3 regions of the Streptomyces sp. NPDC104381 genome follow, and region 2 is predicted to be linked to each of the others. Evidence: riboswitches for the same ligand, from Rfam matches in the RefSeq annotation. Region 2 holds a riboswitch; each other region holds the start of a gene.
The links. Region 2 has a riboswitch for cobalamin ahead of ACZ607_RS15170 (ribonucleoside-diphosphate reductase subunit alpha). Riboswitches for the same ligand answer to the same signal wherever they lie in the genome.
Positions count from the first base shown of each region.

Region 1: another riboswitch for cobalamin. It lies ahead of ACZ607_RS12385 (ABC transporter substrate-binding protein); the one in region 2 lies ahead of ACZ607_RS15170 (ribonucleoside-diphosphate reductase subunit alpha).
Region 3: another riboswitch for cobalamin. It lies ahead of ACZ607_RS18550 ((2Fe-2S) ferredoxin domain-containing protein); the one in region 2 lies ahead of ACZ607_RS15170 (ribonucleoside-diphosphate reductase subunit alpha).

Region 1 is NZ_JBVJNK010000003.1:660,495-667,492, forward strand. It holds gene ACZ607_RS12355 (GNAT family N-acetyltransferase) at 1-275, shown strand, start outside; gene ACZ607_RS12360 (substrate-binding domain-containing protein) at 281-1,156, shown strand; gene ACZ607_RS12365 (type B 50S ribosomal protein L31) at 1,362-1,625, shown strand; gene ACZ607_RS12370 (carbohydrate kinase family protein) at 1,740-2,690, shown strand; gene ACZ607_RS12375 (acyl-CoA dehydrogenase family protein) at 2,738-4,588, shown strand; gene ACZ607_RS12380 (hypothetical protein) at 4,585-4,743, shown strand; cobalamin riboswitch at 4,825-5,011, shown strand; gene ACZ607_RS12385 (ABC transporter substrate-binding protein) at 5,071-6,120, shown strand; gene ACZ607_RS12390 (FecCD family ABC transporter permease) at 6,117-6,998, shown strand, end outside.
Region 2 is NZ_JBVJNK010000004.1:301,161-308,158, reverse strand. It holds gene ACZ607_RS15190 (GntR family transcriptional regulator) at 1-346, shown strand, start outside; gene ACZ607_RS15185 (DUF3311 domain-containing protein) at 528-791, shown strand; gene mctP (monocarboxylate uptake permease MctP) at 788-2,422, shown strand; gene ACZ607_RS15175 (GNAT family N-acetyltransferase) at 2,541-3,041, shown strand; cobalamin riboswitch at 3,094-3,216, shown strand; gene ACZ607_RS15170 (ribonucleoside-diphosphate reductase subunit alpha) at 3,353-5,749, shown strand; gene ACZ607_RS15165 (ribonucleotide-diphosphate reductase subunit beta) at 5,749-6,765, shown strand; gene ACZ607_RS15160 (hypothetical protein) at 6,762-6,986, opposite strand.
Region 3 is NZ_JBVJNK010000005.1:171,115-178,112, reverse strand. It holds gene ACZ607_RS18560 (hypothetical protein) at 1-974, shown strand, start outside; gene ACZ607_RS18555 ((2Fe-2S)-binding protein) at 1,104-1,787, opposite strand; gene ACZ607_RS18550 ((2Fe-2S) ferredoxin domain-containing protein) at 2,051-2,458, opposite strand; cobalamin riboswitch at 2,518-2,641, opposite strand; gene ACZ607_RS18545 (NUDIX domain-containing protein) at 3,222-4,694, shown strand; gene ACZ607_RS18540 (M15 family metallopeptidase) at 4,724-5,962, shown strand; gene ACZ607_RS18535 (VOC family protein) at 6,177-6,998, shown strand, end outside.

The DNA.
Region 1 (6,998 bases), on a different contig from region 2:
CGTGGCAGCGCAAGGGGTACGGCAGGGAGCTCATGGGCACCTTCCTGGGCGCCCTGCACCGGAAGGGGGTCGGGGCCGTCCATCTGTCCATGCTGACGGCGAACACCCCGGCCAGGGCGTTCTACGACCGGCTCGGGTTCCGGGTGATCGACGTACCCGACCCGGGGCCGCTCACATATCTGGGGCGCTCCACCGAGGGTGTGGAGCCGACGGGCTGGGCAGGTAGTGGGTGGCGAGCCCGGGAGAGGGCCCGGGTCGCCGGTTCGGAGGGGTGAGTGGCATGACGGAGCAGAGCGCGTGGAGTTTCGCGGACGACCGGGGCCAGCTGGTGGCGGCGGACCGCCGGCCGGCCCGGGTGCTCGCGTACGTCCAGGCGGGCGCGACACTGTGGGACTACGGGATACGCCCGGAGGGGATCTTCGGCTCCGGACACGACGGCGCGGAGCCCGACCGGGCGAAGACCGGCACGCTCCCGCTGGACACGGTGGACTACCGGGGCGCGGGTGACGACCTGGACGTGGACACGCTGTTGCGCGGCAGGCCCGACCTGGTCGTCGCCGTCAGCTACGGCCACGGCCAGCTCTACGGACTGGACCCCGACACCGCCAAGCACCTGGAGGAGCGCGTCCCGGTCGTCGTGATCGACGTGGGCCAGGCGCGCACCCTGGACCGGGTCGCCGAGCGGTTCGCCGCTCTCGCGCGTTCGCTCGGCGGCGCGCCCGTCCCGGACGCCTCGGACGAGCTGGACGCGGCGCGGGAGCGGCTGCGCACGGCCGCCCATGCCCCCGGCGCCCCCAGGGTGGTCGCCCTCTCGCCCGCGGGACCGGAACAGGCGTACGTCGCCCGGCCCCAGATGTGGCCCGAACTGCGGGTGCTGGCCGAGCTCGGAGTCGGCCTCGTGGCCCCGCCCGCCGGGACCGGGGTCAACTGGGCCACCGTCGACTGGGCGCAGGCCGCGGCCCTGGAACCCGGCATCGTCCTGACGGACATCCGGTCCAACGCGGCCCCGCTCGACGAGATCACCGACCCCGCCTGGGAGGCAGCCGGCCGGGGCACGCGCACCGTGCCGTGGAACCCGGAACCCCTGTGCAGCCCGCAGGCCCACGCCCGCTTCCTCGCGCTGGTCGCGGACGCGGTGGAGGGGGCGGCCGGCTGAACACGCTCTCGACGATATTCCTGCCGGCCGGCGCGCTTCTGTGGGCCCGGCGCACCCCCTCCGTCCCGCGGGCCGTCCCCGTCCCCGAGGGGGACGGAGGCTGATCCGCTGCTCCGTACGGACGCCCCGGATCGCGCCCGGCCCCGCCGTTGGGGACGCTGGCCCGGAGCCGGGACGCGAGATCCCCGTACTTCCAGGAGCCGAGATGCAGCAGGACAAGCACCCGTCGTACCGTCCCGTGGTCTTCCGCGACCGTTCCGCCGGGTACGCCTTTCTGACCCGGTCCACCGCGTCGAGCGAGCAGACGATCGACTGGGACGACGGCAACAGCTACCCGGTCATCGACGTGGAGATCTCCGCCGAGAGCCACCCCTTCTTCACCGGCAGGGCGCGGGTGGTCGACACCGAGGGGCAGGTCGCCAAGTTCGAGCGCCGTTACGGTGACGAGGGGCGCGGGGACGCCTCCTGAGGCCCGGGTCTCCACGGCCGTCCCCGCACGGGGCAGAATCAGCGGCAGTGTGCCCCGTGACCGCCACGCCTCACCGGGGCAGGACCGCCCGCGTTCCCCAGGAGACCCGTCCCCATGCCCGACAGCCCCGCCCTGCTGGTCATCGGCGAATGCGTCGCCGACATCGTCCGGCTGCCGGGCGCCCCGGACCGGACCCACCCCGGCGGCAGCCCCGCGAACGTCGCGTACGGTCTGGCCAGGCTCGGCCGGGACACCACCCTGGTCACCCAGCTCGGCCCGGATCCCGACGGCCGGCTGATCGAGGAGCACCTCGCCTCGGCCGGGGTGCGGGTCCTCACCGACGGCGCCGACGCGCCCACCCCGGCCGCCACCGTCGACCTCGACGACGAGGGCCGGGCCACGTACGGCTTCAGGATCACCTGGACACTCGGGCCCGTCGCGCTGCCCGGGGAGCCGCCCCACCATGTCCATACCGGTTCCATCGCGACCGCCGTGGGGCCCGGGGCGGACACCGTCCTCGACGCCGTACGGGCGCTCCGGGACGTGTCGACCGTCAGCTACGACCCCAACGTGCGGCCCGCGCTGATGGGGGACCGCCTCCCCGCCGTGCGACGCGCGGAGCGCTTCGTCGCGCTCAGCGACGTCGTCAAGGCCAGCGACGAGGACCTGCGGTGGCTGTACCCCGACGAGGCCCCGGAGAAGGCCGCCGAGCGGTGGCTCGGCACCGGGCCCGCGCTGGTCCTGCTCACCCGGGGCGCCGGGGGAGCGACGGCGTTCGTCCCGGGCGCGACCGTGAGTGCCGGGCCGCCACCCGTCCGGGTCGTCGACACCGTGGGCGCCGGGGACGCCTTCATGTCCGGCACGCTGCACGCCCTCGCCTCGTACGGACTGCTCGGAGCGCCGGGCCGCGCACGGCTGCGCGACCTGGACACCACCGTGCTGGGCGACGTGCTGCGCCTCGCACTGGCGTCGGCCGCCGTGACCGTCGCACGGGCGGGCGCGCTGCCTCCCGACGAGGAGGAGCTGGCAGCGGCTCTGACCAGCGGAGCGGACCCTGAGGGGTAGGGAGTTCAGGGGGTGTCCTCGCCCGCACCACGATCGTTGATTTCTACATGACCGTGACCCTTGCCGACATCGCCCCACCGTCCACCACCGAACTGCTGACCGGCGTCCTCCTCGGTCCGGAACACCGCCGTGAACACGGCTTCTGGCAGCGGCTGATCAGCACAGAACCGTTCCGCCGCCCCGCCGGCGGAACGCCCGAAGAGCGACTGGACCTCGCCTACGACCGGTTGCGGATCCTCAACCTCTCCCTCGACAGCGGCGCGCGCCTCGCCTCCGACCCACGGGCACTGGCCGCCCTGCACGCCTGGCTCGGCCCGGTGGACCCCGCGCTGACCACCGTGGCGGGCATCCACTACAACCTCTTCCTCGGCAGCCTCCTCGACCACGAATGCGCGGGCCGCCGCGATCTGTCCGACTACCTGACGATGCGTCGCATCGGCACCTTCCTCTGTACGGAGGTGGCGCACGGCAACAACGCGGCGGCGATGGAGACCACCGCCACGTACGACCGTGAGCGGGACGGTTTCGTCCTGCACACCCCCAACGCGGGCGCGCAGAAGTTCATGCCCAACACGAGTCCGGCGGGCGGGGCGAAGTCCGGCCTGGTCGCCGCGCGCCTGGTCGCCGACGGGGCCGACCACGGGGTACGCCTCTTCCTGGTGCCGCTCACCGACGACGTACGGGCGTTGCCGGGCGTCCGGGTGCGCCGGCTTCCGGCCCGGATGGGCAGCCCGGTGGACCACTGCCTCACCTCGTTCGACCAGCTCTTCGTGGAGCGGGACGCCCTGCTGGGAGCCGCCGAGGAGGGCGACGCTCCGGGGGAGTTCAGGACCGGTCCGGGAGACCGGCGGCGGCGCTTCCTCACCTCGATCGGGAGGGTCACCCCCGGCCGGATCTCGATGAGCGCCTGCGCGGCGGGGTCGGCCCGCGCGACCCTGGCGGTCGCGGTGCGCTACGGCGGACACCGGATGATCTCCGGCAGCCGGGGCGCGCCACCGGTGCCCGTCAACGCCCACCGGACCCACCACGGACCGCTCGCCTCGGCGATGGCCACGGTCTTCGCCATGAGCCTGCTGTACCGCAGGGCGCAGGAGCGCTGGGAGGCCTGCACGGACGAGGACGGGCGCACCGAGGCGGGCAGGCTCGTCGACGTCGCCAAGGCGTGGATCACCTGGCGGGCCCGTGAGGTCATCGTCGAGAGCCGCGAACGCTGCGGCGCCCAGGCCCTGTTGGAGAACAACGGCATGACCGAACTCGTCACGGGCGTGGAGGGCGCCATCACGGCCGAGGGCGACAACATCGCCCTGTATGCCAAGGCGGCCGCCGACATGCTCTTCGCCGCCGCGCCCGGCCGCGACGACGCCCCGGGCCCGGCACCGCACCCCGGCGACCTGGCCGACCCCCGCTTCCTGGGCCGGCTCCTCGCCTCAGTCCAGGACATCTGGTTCGCCAGGGCCAGGGAGCGCGCTCTCCGGGCGCCCGACGCCGACACCCTCGGCCGGTGGAACGCGGCCTCGGGCCCGGCCCTGCGCGGGGTCGAGGCCTACGCCTACCGGCAGGCCGCCGAGGCCTACGCCGAGGCCCGCGCGGCACTTCCCCCGGGGGAGGCCAGGGACCGGCTGGCGGAGCTGGAGCGGCTGTTCGCCGTCGAGTGGGTCGCCCGCAACAGCGGTGACCTGCTGGCCGCCGGCCTCCTGAGCGGCGACCAGGTGGCCGCCCTGCACGAGGCCGTCGAGGAGCTCGTCGCGGCCGTCGCCGCACACGCCCCGGAACTGGCCGAGTCCTTCGCGCTGCCCGAGCGGCTCCTCGCCGACTGGCCGATCGCCGGACCCGGCTACGCGGACGCGTACGACGATCCCGCCGGCCCGTGGAACACCGTCCCGGCGGACGCCCGATGAGCGCCGGACGCGGGGGACGGAGCATCTGCGAGCGCCTGGAGATCCTGGGCCTGCGCGCCGTCCTGCTCGCCTACTGGGGCACGACGTCCGTGCTCGCACGCCGGAGCGTGAAGCCGCTCACCGACGGAGGCGAATCGGTTCACCCCAAGGGCTGAGCTGTCCGACGGCCCGCCGGTACGGAGCAGCACCCCCGTTCTCCGTACCGGCGACGGCCCCGGGGCCGCCCCCACCCCGCGTGATAGCTTGCAGACGCCAGTCACACTCCACGTGGAGTCAGGGAATCCGGTGCGAATCCGGAGCTGACGCGCAGCGGTGAGGGGGACGGGCGGGGCCACGGCCACTGGGACACCCTCGGGTGCACCGGGAAGGCGCCCCGTCCGGACGAACCCGAGTCCGAAGACCTGCTGGCACCCGCTCCCGCACCGGGAGCGGTACTCCGTACCGGGCTTCGCGCAAGAGCCCTGAGAACGCCGAGGGACTCCGTGCCGCTCATACCCAGCACCGTACGCCGCACTGCCCTGCTCCTCGCGGGACTCGTCCTGCTGACCGCCTGCGGCGGAGGCGGGAACGAGTCCGCCGCGGGCGGCGCGGGGGACGACGCCCCCGCCGGCTACCCCGTGACGCTGAAGAACTGCGGCCGTACGGTGACCGTCACCGCCCCACCACGTCACGCCGTCTCCCTCAACCAGGGATCGACGGAGATCCTGCTCTCCCTCGGCCTCGCCGACCGGATCGCCGGCTCCGCGACCTGGACGGACCCGGTGATGAAGGGCCTGGAGAAGGACGAGTCCACGGTCCCCCGCCTCGCCGAGAACCAGCCCTCCTCCGAGAAGGTCCTCGCCGAGGAACCCGACTTCGTCACCGCCTCGTTCGAATCCACCCTCGGCAAGGGCGGTGTGGCCTCCCGCGACCAGTTCGAGGAACTGGGCGTACCGACCTACCTCTCGCCCTCCGACTGCGCCGGCAAGGACAACACGGGCAGCGGCGACGGCTCCCGCGCCGAGAAGCTGACCATGGACGCCGTCTACGGTGAAGTACGCGACCTGGCCCAGGTGTTCGGCGTCCCGGAGCGGGGCGAGAAGCTGGTGACGAGCCTCCGGAACCGCGTCGACGAGGCGACCGCCGGCATCGACGCGTCCGACACCACGGTGCTCTACTGGTTCGCCAACGCCGAAGCCCCCTACCTGGCGGGGTGCTGCGGAGCCCCCGGCATCATCACCGACGCGCTCGGCGCGAAGAACGTCTTCGACGACACCCACGAGGAATGGCCCCAGATCAACTGGGAGACCGTCGCCGACCGCGACCCCGACGTGCTGGTCATCGGTGACCTGACCCGTAAGTCGCAGACCGCGGAGAGCGCCGGGAAGAAGATCGCGTTCCTGGAGTCCAACCCCGCCACGAAGAACCTGGACGCCGTCAAGCACAAGCGGTACGTCCTGCTGAGCGGCCAGGCCATGAATCCGACCATCCGGACCGTGGAGGGCGTGGAGCGGGTGGCGGCCGGGCTGCGCTCGTTCGGACTCGCGGGGTGACGGACACCGCGTCCCGGCTCCTGCGCGGCGGCCTGCTGTGGAGCGCCGGGGCCGCCCTGCTGCTCCTGTCCGTCGCGGTCGCCGTCACGATCGGTCCCGCCCGCATCTCCGTCCCGGACGTCTGGTCGGCGGTGGCCTCGCACCTCGGCCTCGGGCAGGGGCGGCTGACCCCGATCCGGGACGGCATCATCTGGAACCTGCGCATGCCCCGCACCCTGCTCGCCGCGGTCTGCGGGGCCGGACTCGCGGTCTGCGGCACCGTGATGCAGTCGCTGCTGCGCAACCCGCTCGCCGACCCCTTCGTCCTCGGCGTCTCCTCGGGGGCGTCCACCGGCGCGGTCGTGGTCGTCGTCCTGGGCGTCGGCGGGGGAGCGGTCTCCGTCTCGGGGGGCGCGTTCGCCGGAGCCCTGCTCTCCTTCGCTCTCGTCCTGCTGCTGAGCCACACGCTCGGCGGATCCACCGACCGGGTCGTCCTCTCCGGGGTCGCGGCCATGCAGCTCTTCTCCGCGCTCACCTCCTTCGTCGTGATGACCGCCGCCGACGCCGAACAGACCAAGGGCGTGCTCTTCTGGCTGCTCGGCTCCCTGAGCGGGGTCGGCTGGAGCGATGTGTGGATGTGCTCGGCCGTGCTGGCCGTGACCCTGCTGATCTGCCTGGGCCACGCCCGTACGCTCGACGCCTTCGCCTTCGGGCAGGACGCCGCGGCCGCGCTGGGGGTACATGTGACCCGCACCCGGATCGTGCTGCTCTGCACCACCGCGCTGCTGACCGCGGCCCTCGTCAGCTCGGCGGGCGCCATCGGGTTCGTCGGCCTCGTCCTGCCGCACGCGGCCCGGGCACTGACGGGGTCCGGGCACCGGAGGCTGCTGCCGGTGACG
Region 2 (6,998 bases):
CGAGCGGCTCCGGCTCGCCAGCGGCGAACCGATGGCCATCGAGACCACCCATCTCTCGGCCAAGCGCTTTCCCGCGCTGCGCCGTTCACTGGTGAAGTACACCTCGCTCTACACCGCCCTGGCCGAGGTGTACGACGTCCGGCTCGCCGAGGCGGAGGAGACCATCGAGACCTCGCTCGCCACGCCGCGCGAGGCGGGGCTGCTCGGCACGGACGTCGGACTGCCGATGCTCATGCTCTCCCGTCACTCGATCGACGGGGAGGGCGAACCGGTGGAGTGGGTGCGCTCGGTCTACCGGGGCGACCGGTACAAGTTCGTGGCCCGCCTGAAGCGTCCCACCGACTGAGACGCCCCCGCGGTTCCCCCCGACGGATGATCCCCCCGCACACGCGGGGGGATCACTCATTTCGGGCGACACCGGACCGTTGCAGGACCGCAATGCGGACGGGGGGTGACGATGGCCGGAACTACCGCTTAGATTTCCTGCGCGTTGCACCAGGTGATCAGCGAGGGGACGGAGTCGCCACATGCCAGAAGAAACCGAAGCGAACCCACCGACAGCACCCGTGGTGACACCCGTGAGGGTGGTCATCGGGCTCTGTCTCATCGCCCCGTTCGTGGCGATGCTCTGGGTCGGCTCGTACGCGAAGGTCGACCCGACCTTCATCGGCATCCCGTTCTTCTACTGGTACCAGATGCTCTGGGTGCTCATCTCGACCGCTCTCACGATGATCGCGTACAAGCTGTGGCAGCGTGACCAGCGCGCCCGCAAGGGGGGTGCGTCAGCATGAAGGACGGCGTGAACGGCGTCGCACTCGCCGTGTTCATCTTCTTCTTCGTGGCCGTCACGGTCATCGGCTTCATGGCCGCGCGCTGGCGCAAGGCCGAGAACGAGGCCAGCCTCGACGAATGGGGCCTGGGCGGACGTTCGTTCGGCACCTGGGTCACCTGGTTCCTGCTCGGCGGCGACCTCTACACGGCGTACACCTTCGTCGCGGTGCCCGCGGCGATCTACGCGGCGGGCGCGGCCGGCTTCTTCGCCGTCCCGTACACGATCCTCGTCTACCCGCTGATCTTCACCTTCCTGCCGCGTCTGTGGTCGGTGTCGCACAAGCACGGTTACGTCACCACCTCGGACTTCGTCCGCGGCCGGTTCGGCTCGAAGGGGCTCTCGCTGGCGGTCGCCGTCACCGGCATCCTCGCCACGATGCCGTACATCGCCCTCCAGCTGGTCGGCATCCAGGCCGTGCTGGACGTCATGGGCGTCGGCGGCGGCGAGAACACGCATTGGTTCATCAAGGACCTGCCGCTGCTCATCGCGTTCGCCGTCCTCGCCGCGTACACCTACTCCTCGGGGCTGCGCGCGCCCGCGCTCATCGCGTTCGTCAAGGACGGCCTGATCTACCTGGTCATCGCCGTGGCGATCGTCTACATCCCGATCAAGCTCGGCGGGTTCGACGACATCTTCGCCAAGGCGGGCGACGCCTTCGCCCAGAAGAACGAGGCGGCCGGCAAGCCGGTCGCCGGACTCGCGCCCGGGGTCTCCGGCCAGTGGGGCTACGCCACCCTCGCGCTGGGCTCGGCGCTGGCCCTGTTCATGTATCCGCACTCGATCACGGCGACGCTCTCCAGCCGCAGCCGTGACGTGATCCGGCGCAACACCACGATCCTGCCGCTGTACTCGCTGATGCTGGGTCTGCTGGCGCTGCTCGGCTTCATGGCGATCGCCGCCGGGATCAAGGTGGACAACGGCCAGCTCGCCATCCCGCAGCTGTTCGAGAACATGTTCCCGGACTGGTTCGCCGGTGTGGCCTTCGCCGCGATCGGGATCGGCGCCCTGGTGCCGGCCGCGATCATGTCGATCGCCGCGGCGAACCTCTTCACCCGCAACATCTACAAGGACTTCCTCAAGCCGGACGCGACCCCCGCCCAGGAGACCAAGGTCTCCAAGCTGGTCTCGCTGCTGGTCAAGGTCGGTGCGCTCGCCTTCGTCCTGACCATGGACAAGACGGTCGCGATCAACTTCCAGCTGCTGGGCGGCATCTGGATCCTCCAGACGATGCCGGCCCTGGTGGGCGGTCTGTTCACCCGCTGGTTCCACCGCTGGGCCCTCATCGCGGGCTGGGCGGTCGGCATGATCTACGGCACGGTGGCCGCCTACGGTGTCGCCAGCCCCACCCAGAAGCACTTCGGCGGCTCCTCGAAGGAGATCCCGGGTATCGGCGAGATCGGCTACATCGGCCTCACCGCCTTCGTGCTGAACGTCGTCGTGGTGGTCGTGCTGACGGTCGTCCTCAACGCGGTGAAGGCGCCGGCGGGCGTGGACGAGACCTCGCCGGCCGACTACACGGCGGACGCGGGCGACCCCGGTGTCCAGGTCGAGCTCCCGCCGGCCACGGCGGGCGCCCCGGGCGGCCACTGACCGCCCCGGCAGTACGTGTGACGCCGTCCCGGCAGGGTCCGCCCTGCCGGGACGGCGTCGTCACGGCCCACGGAAACGGGGACGCGCCGGAGCGGCCCGCTGCGGCACACTGCTCTGCATGGACATAGCGATCAGGCCGGCCCGGCCCGCCCAGTTCGAGGACCTGGGTGAGATCACCGCCCAGGCGTACCTCGGTGACGGGCTCCTGGACTTCGGCGCCGAGGACCCCTATCTGGAGCAGCTCCGCGCCGTCGGGCGGCGCGCCGCCGAGGCCGAGGTGCTGGTCGCGCTGGACGCCGACGGCCGGCTGCTGGGCGGTGTCACGTACGTCGCGCCCGGCAGCCCGTGGGCGGACATCGCCGGGGAGGACGAGGCCGAGTTCCGCATGCTGGCCGTCTCACCGGAGGCCCGTGGCCGGGGCGTGGGTGAGGCGCTCGTACGGACCTGTGTGGAGCGGGCACGGGCCGCCGCGGGGGTCTCGGGCATCGTCCTGTCGACGGCCCCCGCCATGCTGGGCGCCCACCGGATCTACCGCCGTCTCGGCTTCGTACGGACCCCTGAGCGGGACTGGTGCCCTCTGCCGGGCCTCTCACTCCTGACATTCCGCCTGGAGCTCTGACGCATCACGACACAACATGTGGGGGCTTCTTCATTCAGGAGCCCCCACATGTATGCTCGACCTCGCTGTCGCCGCAGGGGAATCCGGTGAGAATCCGGAACTGTCCCGCAACGGTGTGATCGGTGTGCTTTCGCGCATCCGAAGTCCGAAGACCTGCCGACAGTGCGCCCGGCTCGACCGATCCGGGCGCCGAGACGTCCGGGCCCCGCGGAGGGCCGGTGGACGCCGTGCGCCGTGCCGCCCTTCCCGGGCGCCGCCGTGTCCGGCTGCCCCGCTCCCGCAGGCCCTGAGCCGAGCGAGGGATAGCCCCAGTGACCATCGCGCCAGCCGACCCGGTTTCAGCCACGGATTCCGAGGACCGCACGACCGACGCGCCCGGGACCGCACTGCTGCGGACCCTGACCGGCCTCACCGCCGATCTGCCGGACACCGACCCCGGACGGGTGGCCGCCGCCGCACTGCGCGGCCGCAACGCCCGGTCGGACGAGGCGGAGCTGCGCTCGCTGGCCACCGAGGCCGCCGCCGGCCTGATCTCCGAGGACCCCGCCTACTCCCGGCTCGCCGCCCGGCTCCTCACCCGGGCCATCGCGGACGAGGCCGCGGGCCAGGGCGCCGTCTCCTTCTCGGCGTCGGTCGCCGTCGGTCACCGCGAGGGCCTGATCGCGGACCGCACGGCCGAGTTCGTCGCGCTGCACGCCGCCGCCCTCGACGCGCTGGTCGACCGGGCGCTCGCCGACGGCGCCGACGACCGCTTCGGCTACTTCGGGCTGCGGACGCTGCACAGCCGGTACCTGCTGCGCCACCCGCTCACCCGGGACGTCGTGGAGACCCCGCAGCACTTCATGCTGCGCGTCGCCGCCGGGCTCGCCGAGGACAACTCCGAGCGCGCGCTGGAGGAAGTGGCCGCGCTGTACGGCCTGATGAACCGGCTGGACTACCTGCCCTCCTCGCCCACCCTCTTCAACTCCGGCACCCGGCACCCGCAGATGTCCTCCTGCTACCTGCTGGACTCCCCCAAGGACGAGCTGGACTCCATCTACGACCGCTACCACCAGGTCGCGCGCCTCTCCAAGCACGCGGGCGGCATCGGGCTCTCGTACTCCCGCATCCGTGCCCGGGGTTCGCTCATCCGCGGCACCAACGGACACTCCAACGGCATCGTGCCGTTCCTGAAGACGCTGGACGCCTCGGTCGCCGCCGTCAACCAGGGAGGCCGGCGCAAGGGTGCCGCCGCCGTGTACCTGGAGACCTGGCACGCGGACATCGAGGAGTTCCTGGAGCTCCGCGACAACACCGGTGAGGACCAGCGGCGTACGCACAACCTCAACCTGGCGCACTGGATCCCCGACGAGTTCATGCGCCGGGTCGACGCGGACACCGACTGGTCGCTGTTCTCCCCCGCCGAGGTCCCCGAGCTGGTCGACCTGTGGGGCGACGAGTTCGACGCGGCCTACCGCGCGGCCGAGGCCAAGGGCCTGGCCCGGAAGACGATGCCGGCGCGGGAGCTGTACGGCCGGATGATGCGGACCCTGGCGCAGACCGGCCAGGGCTGGATGACGTTCAAGGACGCGTCCAACCGGACCGCGAACCAGACCGCCGAGCCGGGCCGCGTCGTTCACTCCTCGAACCTCTGCACGGAGATCCTCGAGGTCACCGACGACGGCGAGACGGCCGTCTGCAACCTCGGGTCGGTCAACCTGGGCGCGTTCGTCGCCGACGGCACCATCGACTGGGAGCGGCTGGACGCCACCGTCCGTACGGCGGTGACCTTCCTCGACCGCGTGGTGGACATCAACTTCTACCCGACCGAGCAGGCGGGCCGCTCCAACGCCCGCTGGCGCCCGGTGGGTCTGGGCGCGATGGGCCTCCAGGACGTCTTCTTCCAGCTGCGCCTGCCCTTCGACTCCCCCGAGGCCCGCGCGCTCTCCACGAAGATCTCCGAGCGGATCATGCTCGCCGCGTACGAGGCCTCCTGCGACCTCGCCGAGAGGTCGGGCCCCCTGCCCGCCTGGGCCGAGACCCGTGCCGCCCGCGGTGTGCTGCACCCCGACCACTACGACACCGAGCTGAACTGGCCGGAGCGCTGGGACGCGTTGCGCGAACGGGTCGCGAGGACGGGCATGCGCAACTCGCTGCTGCTCGCCATCGCGCCGACCGCGACGATCGCCTCGATCGCCGGTGTGTACGAGTGCATCGAGCCGCAGGTCTCCAACCTCTTCAAGCGCGAGACGCTCAGCGGTGAGTTCCTCCAGGTCAACGCCTATCTGGTCGACGAGCTGAAGCGGCTCGGCGTCTGGGACGCGCGGACCCGTGAGGCGCTGCGCGAGGCGAGCGGCTCCGTCCAGGGCTTCGCCTGGATCCCCGAGGACGTGCGGGCGCTGTACCGCACGGCGTGGGAGATCCCGCAGCGCGGCCTGATCGACATGGCGGCGGCCCGTACGCCGTTCCTCGACCAGAGCCAGTCCCTGAACCTGTTCCTGGAGACGCCGACGATCGGCAAGCTCTCCTCGATGTACGCGTACGCCTGGAAGCAGGGGCTGAAGACGACGTACTACCTGCGCTCCCGCCCGGCCACCCGCATCGCGCGCGCCGCGTCCGGGAAGACCGCCACCACCGCCCCCATCCCCGTACAGCAGGCCACCGCTCCCGACGCGGACGCGATCGCCTGCTCCCTCGAAAACCCCGAGTCCTGCGAGGCCTGCCAGTAATGAGCTCCACCGAAGACAAGAACCTGCTCGACCCGGGATTCGAGCTGACCCTGCGCCCCATGCGCTACCCGGACTTCTACGAGCGCTACCGGGACGCGATCAAGAACACCTGGACGGTGGAGGAGGTCGACCTGCACTCCGACGTCGCCGACCTCGCCAAGCTCTCGCCGGGTGAGCAGCACATGATCGGCCGGCTGGTCGCGTTCTTCGCGACGGGCGACTCGATCGTCTCCAACAACCTGGTGCTGACGCTCTACAAGCACATCAACTCGCCCGAGGCCCGGCTGTACCTGTCACGGCAGCTGTTCGAGGAGGCCGTGCACGTCCAGTTCTATCTGACGCTGCTCGACACCTATCTGCCCGACCCGGAGGACCGTGCGGCGGCCTTCGACGCGGTCGAGGAGATCCCCTCGATCCGCGAGAAGGCGCAGTTCTGCTTCCGCTGGATGGACTCGGTCGAGAAGATCGAGCGGCTGGAGACGAAGGCCGACCGCCGGCGCTTCCTGCTCAACCTGATCTGCTTCGCCGCGTGCATCGAGGGCCTGTTCTTCTACGGCGCCTTCGCGTACGTGTACTGGTTCCGCTCGCGCGGTCTGCTGCACGGCCTGGCCACGGGCACCAACTGGGTGTTCCGTGACGAGACGATGCACATGAACTTCGCCTTCGAGGTCGTGGACACCGTCCGCAAGGAGGAGCCGGACCTCTTCGACGACGAGCTCCAGCAGCAGGTCACCGACATGCTGCGGGAGGCGGTCGAGGCGGAGCTGCAGTTCGGCCGCGATCTGTGCGGCGAGGGTCTGCCGGGCATGAACACCGAGTCCATGCGCCAGTACCTGGAGTGCGTCGCCGACCAGCGGCTCACCCGGCTCGGCTTCCCCGCGCTCTACGGCTCCGAGAACCCGTTCTCGTTCATGGAGCTCCAGGGGGTGCAGGAGCTGACGAACTTCTTCGAGCGCCGCCCCTCCGCCTACCAGGTGGCGGTGGAGGGGTCGGTCGGCTTCGACGACGACTTCTAGACCGTCTTCTGGGCCCTCGCCCAGGACCTGACGTACAGGCGCCGTGTGGCCGTGACCGGCTGCGCGGCGCCCGCCGTTTCCGGGGGCTCGGCACCTCCGCTCCGTTCCGCCTCCCGCAGCACGCGGTCGATGCGGCGCTCCCGGGCGAACCCGACGAGGGCGGGCAGCAGGACGAGGGCGAAGAGGGCGAGGACGGCCAGGTAGCTCAGGAATGTGTTCATGGCTCCACTGTC
Region 3 (6,998 bases), on a different contig from region 2:
AGACGGCCGAGCCCGGCTACTTCGGCCCCTCGGCGAACTTCAACGGGACCGTCTTCGCCGCGCTCTCCCTGGGCGGCGCGAAGACCCAGGCGGGGGGAGAGCGGATTCCGCAATCCCTACGCGACTCACTGATCACCCGGATCCGCGCCAACCAGCACGACGACGGCGGCTGGAACTACAGCAAGGCGGAGGGCGACCCGGCTCAGCTCGCCGCAACCAGCGACGTCGACATGACGGGTGCCGCGATGGCCGCGCTCTGCGTCTCCGGTGTTCCGAACACCGATACCGACATCACCCAGGCCAAGGCGTTCCTCAAGAGCAAGCTGGTACCGACCAGCGGCGCGTTCAACGCCATGTTCGGCGTGAACACCGATTCCAACGGCTGGGCCGTGTCCGGCCTGAACGCCTGCGGTATCAACCCGCAGACGGGCGACTTCCTCACCTCGGCGGGCAAGACACCCGTCGACTTCCTCATCGCCCAGCAGTTCAACCCCGGCGGCGGCTTCAAGTACCTGCCCGGCGACACCACCCCGTCCGCCTACGCGTCGATCGACGGCCTGCGCGCGGTCGCCGGGGGCGGCTTCACCGCGACTCCCCCGAACCCCTCGACCGGTGGGGCACCGCGCTGGGTCGCCCAGAACACCTTCACCGCCGGCACCGCCACCGAGCTGGCGGTCACGGTGGACGACGGCGCGGGCAGCCTGAAGGTCTGCTCGGTCGCATTCGCCCCCACCGGCGCCACGACCACCCTGGGCGCCGTCCTCGATTCGGCCACGACCGCGGCCACCCCGACCGGCTGCGTGAGCAGCGTGTCCCCCACCACCGGAACGGGCACGATCTCCGCTCTCAACGGCAAGGCCAACAGCGGCTCGAACACCTGGAAGGTCAGCGTCGACGGGTCGGCCTTCACCGGAGCCACCCGCGGCAAGGTGATCAACGCGGGCGACACCGTCGCCCTGCGCTGGGGTGCCTGACCTCCATGGATCGACGCGCTGATTGACGGGCCGTCCGAGTGCTCCGAGCCCGGGAGCTTGAACCGGGGCCGCACCGCGGGTCGGCCATCGGACGGCCGTCGTCAGGGTTGCCGGTGGAGCAGTCGGGTTTCAGCCTGCGAAACAGCAATCCCCGCACTTCGTGCCGATCGGGGTGCGGTAGTACAGGCAGCAGCTCCGACGGCGGAAGGAAAGGTCCGGTCCCACGTGCCCCGTACCCGCGAGCCGTCCCATGCCGAGCAGGTCGGTCACGAGTTCGCCGAGCGGGGCACGCAGATGCGGGTGGGCCGAGAGCAGCACTCCGCCGGAACCGGCCAGTGCGGACGCGGCGTTCCCGTCGAGCAGGCGTGGGGCGACCTTGACGTGCAGGCCGGAGCGCAGAGCGTCGAGGTGGTGCATCACCTCGACGTACAGACTCCCCGCCCTGTCGGACAGCGACTCGGCGTACCAGCCGGCGGGCTCGGGCAGCCTGAGCTCCGAACCGTCCTCGGCGCGCTGCAAGGCGCGCAGGTCCGGCACGATTCCATGAAGCAGCACGCAGGCGAGCACCGGGGACCAGAGGCGGGCGGCGTATCCGAGGTGCGCGATGGAGACCCCGACGCGCACCTCGGTGGTGCGGTATCGGTCGGATACGGCGGTGGCCAGGTCGGTGAAGCCGCGGCCGTAGAAGTGGTCCACAGGACGCCAGCCCTTGTCGCACCCTCCGACCCGCAGCGCGAAGAAGCCGCCGATGGCCGCCACGTCGTCCAGAGCCACTGCCACAGCGGGCCCGGGTGCTCGAACAGGTTCCTTCATGGGGCCGGCCTCCCTGCGCGATGCCGTCTCGGGGAAGGGCACAGGAGCAGTGCCCGTGGCGAAAGTGGACTGGACGGGTGCATACCGAGGGGAGTGACGCCCTAGGGTCTTTCGTTTGGATCAGGCCGGATCAGGGAGCGGGGTCTGGTGCGTGCAGCTGCAAGGCGGAGGAGGGAGTCAACGCGGAGCGTTGCCGACTGACGACAACGCCGCAGATGTGCGTGCCAGACCCCGCGAGCCCGGCATGATCCAAACGAGAGGCCCTAGGAGACCGCGCGGCGCTGAGGCGGCATGCAGGCGTACAGGTCGAGTATCTCGGGCTTCGGAGCGATGCCCGGACCACCGGCGCGTACCCAGGCCGCTATGTCCTCTGTCGCTCGGGGATCGTTGACCAGCCCCAGCCATACCGGCCTGCCGCCGGCTGCCCGGCCGGCGGCGGAAGGCTGCACCACGACGACGTTGGCCTGGTCGCACACGTCGAGACAGGCAGAGACGCGTACGGGTGCCTCCGAGCGTAGACGCGCGGTCTGCGCCGCGTGATCGATTCCACTCACCTTGGCGGTCCCGCAGCAACAATCGCGGCAGACGACGATCCGGCAGGGCACCGGGGCGGCTGCCCTCCCTGCCCCCACTACGTCGTCCAGGGGTCCTTCATCAAGCTCTTCAGGCATGCTGAACGGCCTCTCTCCGGGGAAATCCGCCCCGGCATCCATCGAGGAGGCGACCGCGTGAGTCTCCTGGCTCTCGGGTCAACGCTCGCCCCGTCCTTCCCACCCGCGTGGGGCAGTGGAGTTGCCGGGATCCGCTCGCCGATCACAGTGGCGGGACCGCGCCGGATTCTCACCGGCTTCCTCGGACCGCCGTCGCCCTGTCACCGGCCATCATCGCATCCGCCGGACACCCGTGGCCGTGGCCGGGCCCGTAGCATCGGGCCCGGAGCCGGTGGCCCTGACCACAGACGTCCGAAGGTGACCCGCCTCCTTCACGACCGGGAGCCCTCACCCGCTCGTCCCTCGCCATCCGGGCGCGGTCAGCGTCCGGGCCGATACGGCCGGGAGAAGCTGCCGGTTTGTCCACGCCACGCGGCGGTGTCGGCGTTTCGGCCATGTCCCGTCCGGAGCCGCTCCAAGCCGGACCAGGGATCCCACCGCTGCAAGGTCCCTGATGCAGGAGATACCGGGCTTCCCACGACGACCGAATGACGTGTGTTCGATACCGCATCCGTGTCGTTGGACCTCACGACTCTGCCGCAGTGACCGCCCCAGGAGGGAACGATGACCTCGGCCATTACGCGGGACCAGCCGCCACGACCGCCGCGAGGGACCACGCCGGACGACGAACCGCAGGAGGCCGGTGTTCGAGGGGATGCACCGTGAGCTGACCCGAACGACCCGCCTCCACTCATCCCGCTCCACACCCCTCCGAGGTAGCCCCATGCCGTTGTCGCACGACCACATCCGCACCACCGTCGAGACATACCTCGCTCGCCACCCTCATGAGCGCGAGCGGCTCGGCGGCCTCCTGGACGCCCTGGACCGGACCGGCGACGACATCGCCGGCCGCTCCACCTTCACCGGACACGTCACCTGCGGCGCGATCGTCGTCGATCCGCTCGGCCGCGTCCTGCACGTGCTGCACCTGGCGAGCGGGAAGATCCTCACCCCCGGCGGACACACCGAGCCCGCCGACGATTCCCTGGCAGCGGCAGCGCTGCGAGAGCTGCACGAGGAGACCGGGATCCCTCCCCAGGCCGTCACGCCGTGGCCCGATCACGAACGTGTGCCGTTCGACATCGATATCCACGACATCGACGCCCATCCAGGCAAAGGCGAACCCGGCCACCAGCACTTCGACTTCCGATTCCTCTTCCGTCTGCTCAGCCCGGACGGAACGCCGGTGGTGCCGCAGGAAGAAGAGGTCGGCGGCATCGAGTGGCGACCTGCGGACATGGCGGCCTCCCCCTCCCTGCGCCAGAAGCTGCTCAAGCTCCCTCTCCAAGCCGGACCGGAGACGGCCAACGCCTCCGCCCTGATCTACAACGACCGCGGCGAGTACCTGCTCCACCTGCGCGACTACTTCCCCGGCCGGATCTGGGAGCCGGGCGTGTGGTCCCTGCTCGGCGGTGGCCGAGAGCCCCAGGACGCCACCCTGGAACACACCGTGCGGCGCGAACTGGCCGAGGAAGCCGGCCTCGGCATCCCCGACCTGACCCCGTTCGGCATCGAGTACGCCTCCGACGACACCGGCACTACCGTGCCCATCAGCGTCTACGCCGGCCGCTGGAACGGCGACCCGCGCGAACTCCGCCTGAACGAAGGGGTGATGCTTGCCTGGTTCGCCCCCTCGGACCTCCACCGCCTGCGCATCTCGGACACCACGAGCAACCTTGTACGGCGCCACGCCGCGAGCCTTCCGGCGGCGCGGAGCCGACCCGGACCCGAGGATCGCCCGGCTTCGCCGCGCGGCACGGTCCCCCACATCATCGGCGTCCACCTCTACCTGGAGCGGCCCGACGGTACGGTGCTGCTCGGGCTGCGCCACCCCGACTCCGCGTTCGCACCGTCCAACTGGCACGCCCTGGCCGGCCACTGCGAGCAGGAGAACGCCATCGCCTGCCTGATCAGGGAGGCCCAGGAGGAAGCGGGCCTGCACATCGAACGTCAGGACGTCGAGCTCGTCCACGTCGTCCACCACATCGGCAAGCCCAGGAACCCACCCCGCATGGGCCTGTTCTTCCGCGCCCGGAAGTGGAGCGGCGAGCCGGAGCTACGCGAGCCGGACAAGTGCACCCAGTGGAGATTCTGGGACCCTGCCGCCCTCCCCGATGACCTCGTGCCCTATACCCGGCTGGCCATCGCCAAGATCCAGAACGGTGAGCTGTACAGCGAGACGGGCTGGCCCGCATGACCACCACACCGACCGGCTCACCCCGTCGCGTGCGCGCCGCGCCGGCGGCAGGCCGTCCGGACACCCGCCTCGTCGTGATCCGCGGCAACTCGGCGTCGGGCAAGTCGAGTGTCGCCCAGGGCCTGCGAGAGCACGGCGGCCGCGGTGTGGCGATCGTGAGCCAGGACGTGATCCGCCGCAACGTGCTCAGGGAACACGACACCGCGCGCGGCGCCAACATCGCCCTGCTGAGCCGGATCGCACGCGAAGCCCTGAACGCCGGCTTTCACGTCGTACTCGAAGGGATCCTGTACGCCGACCGCTACAGCCACATGATCACATCCCTGGTACGTGACCATCGCGGCGTCTCCAGCTGCTACTACCTGGACGTGCCACTGGAGGCGACGTTGGTCCGGCACGCGTCGAAGGCGGATGCCGCGTACCTGGAGCAAGTCACCGACAGTCACCTCACCTCCTGGTATCGCGAGCTGGATCTGCTGCCCGGCACTCCGGAAACCGTGATCCCGGCCGACAGCACCCTGCGGGACACCGTCGCGCGCATCCTGCGCGAGACCGGGCTCGCCTCTGCCTCCTCCTCCATCTCACCGCCGCAGTGCCTGCCATCACAGGGGGGATCGGCGAGCGGTCCGGTGTTGATGTCCGATCCGCGGGTCGCCGCGATCCCGGTGCGCGAGTGCGGGGAGCCACTCGTCGACGTGCGCGACCACAGCTTCCGTGTCGATCCTCGCAAGCAGGATCCGTCGGGCGCGTTCGCCCACGTTCGCGAGGGCGTCCTGCCCCGGCTGGAGCACGCCCGTTCGCTCCTGCCTGCCGGCACCGACCTGTTGTTCATCGAGGGTTACCGGCCGCCGGCCCTCCAGAAGCGCTACTTCACCGAGTACCGGGACGAGCTGGCCGCCGCTCAGCCCGGCTGGACCGCTGGGCAGCTGTACCAGGCCGCCAGCCGGTACGTATCCCCGCCGGAGATCGCGCCCCACTCGGCGGGCGCGGCCGTGGACGTCACCCTCGTCGACCAGGACGGCCACGAACTCGACCTCGGCACCCGCGTCAATGCCTCCCCCGAGGAGAGCGAGGGGGCCTGCTTCACTCACGCCCTCGACCTGAGCGATCACGCTCGCCACCACCGCGCTCTGCTGCTCGACGCCATGGAGGGCGCGGGCTTTACGAACTACGGAACGGAGTTCTGGCACTTCTCGGTAGCGGACAGGTACGACGCGCTGATGCGGCAGGAGCCGCAGGCGCGGTACGGCCCGATCGGGCTGCCCTAGACCGCCTTGTCCACCTCCTCGCCGGCCGCGCCGATCCGGACTCGACACAGCAGCGCGGCCACCACTCCCCCGAGCGGACCATCGACCGGCTCAAGAACTCCCGCGCGCTCGCGACCCGTTACGGCAAGAGGTCCACCCCTGGCAGTGACTTCCCCTGATGGGCTTGTCCTGTGGTGCGTTGACCGAGGATCGGGCTTTCCCTACGGTGACCGCTATGGGACATGACGTTGCCCGCCTCCATCACATCGGCCACATCGTGGAGGACATGACGCAGGCGATCAGCCTGTACGAGCGGCTGGGCTTCGTCGTACCACCGCCCAGTTGTCCGGCGATGCCCCGACGTGAAGGCGCGGCGCCCGAACCCTTCGGAGCCGCCAACACCCACGCCGACTTCGCGGGGTCCTTCCTCGAACTTGCGACCTGCGTGAAGGACGGCGACGCGGAGCGCCTGCCCGCCGGCACGCGTCTCGTTCCCCTGGAAGCGCCGGCGGAGGTCCTGCCCGTGCTTGTGGAACGGATCGGTGAAACCAGCGCCAACCTGGTGAAGTGGCTGAACCGCTTCCAGGGACTGCACATTCTCATGTTCTCCTCGCCCGCCATCGACGAGGCAGCCGCGCGGCTGAGCGCCGCCGGCGTCCTGCACGGCGGGGTCAACACGGTGCGGCGGCCCACGCCCCGGGGCGCCGAAGTCCCGGTGGAGACCGTCCGTTACCTGGAGATCGACGGTGACGAGCCCGGTGTCGGGCCGGGCGCGGTCGCGGAGGGACGGGTGGGTGTCGTCGCGGACCTGGTCCCCGGCATCCAAGGTGCGCGCCGCCTCGACCACCCCAACGGCGCCGTCGAGCTCGTCGGGGCGATGCTGTGCGTTGCCGACCTGGAGATGGCCGCGGTCCAGCGGCGGTATGAGGCGTACCTCGGCCGGCCGGCACGGCAGGAGGGGCCCGCCCAGGTCTTCGACCTCGACGGTGCCGCCCTGACGCTCGTGTCCGACTCGGATCTGGCGGCCCTCCTGCCGGGCGAGCGGCCCCTCGCGCTC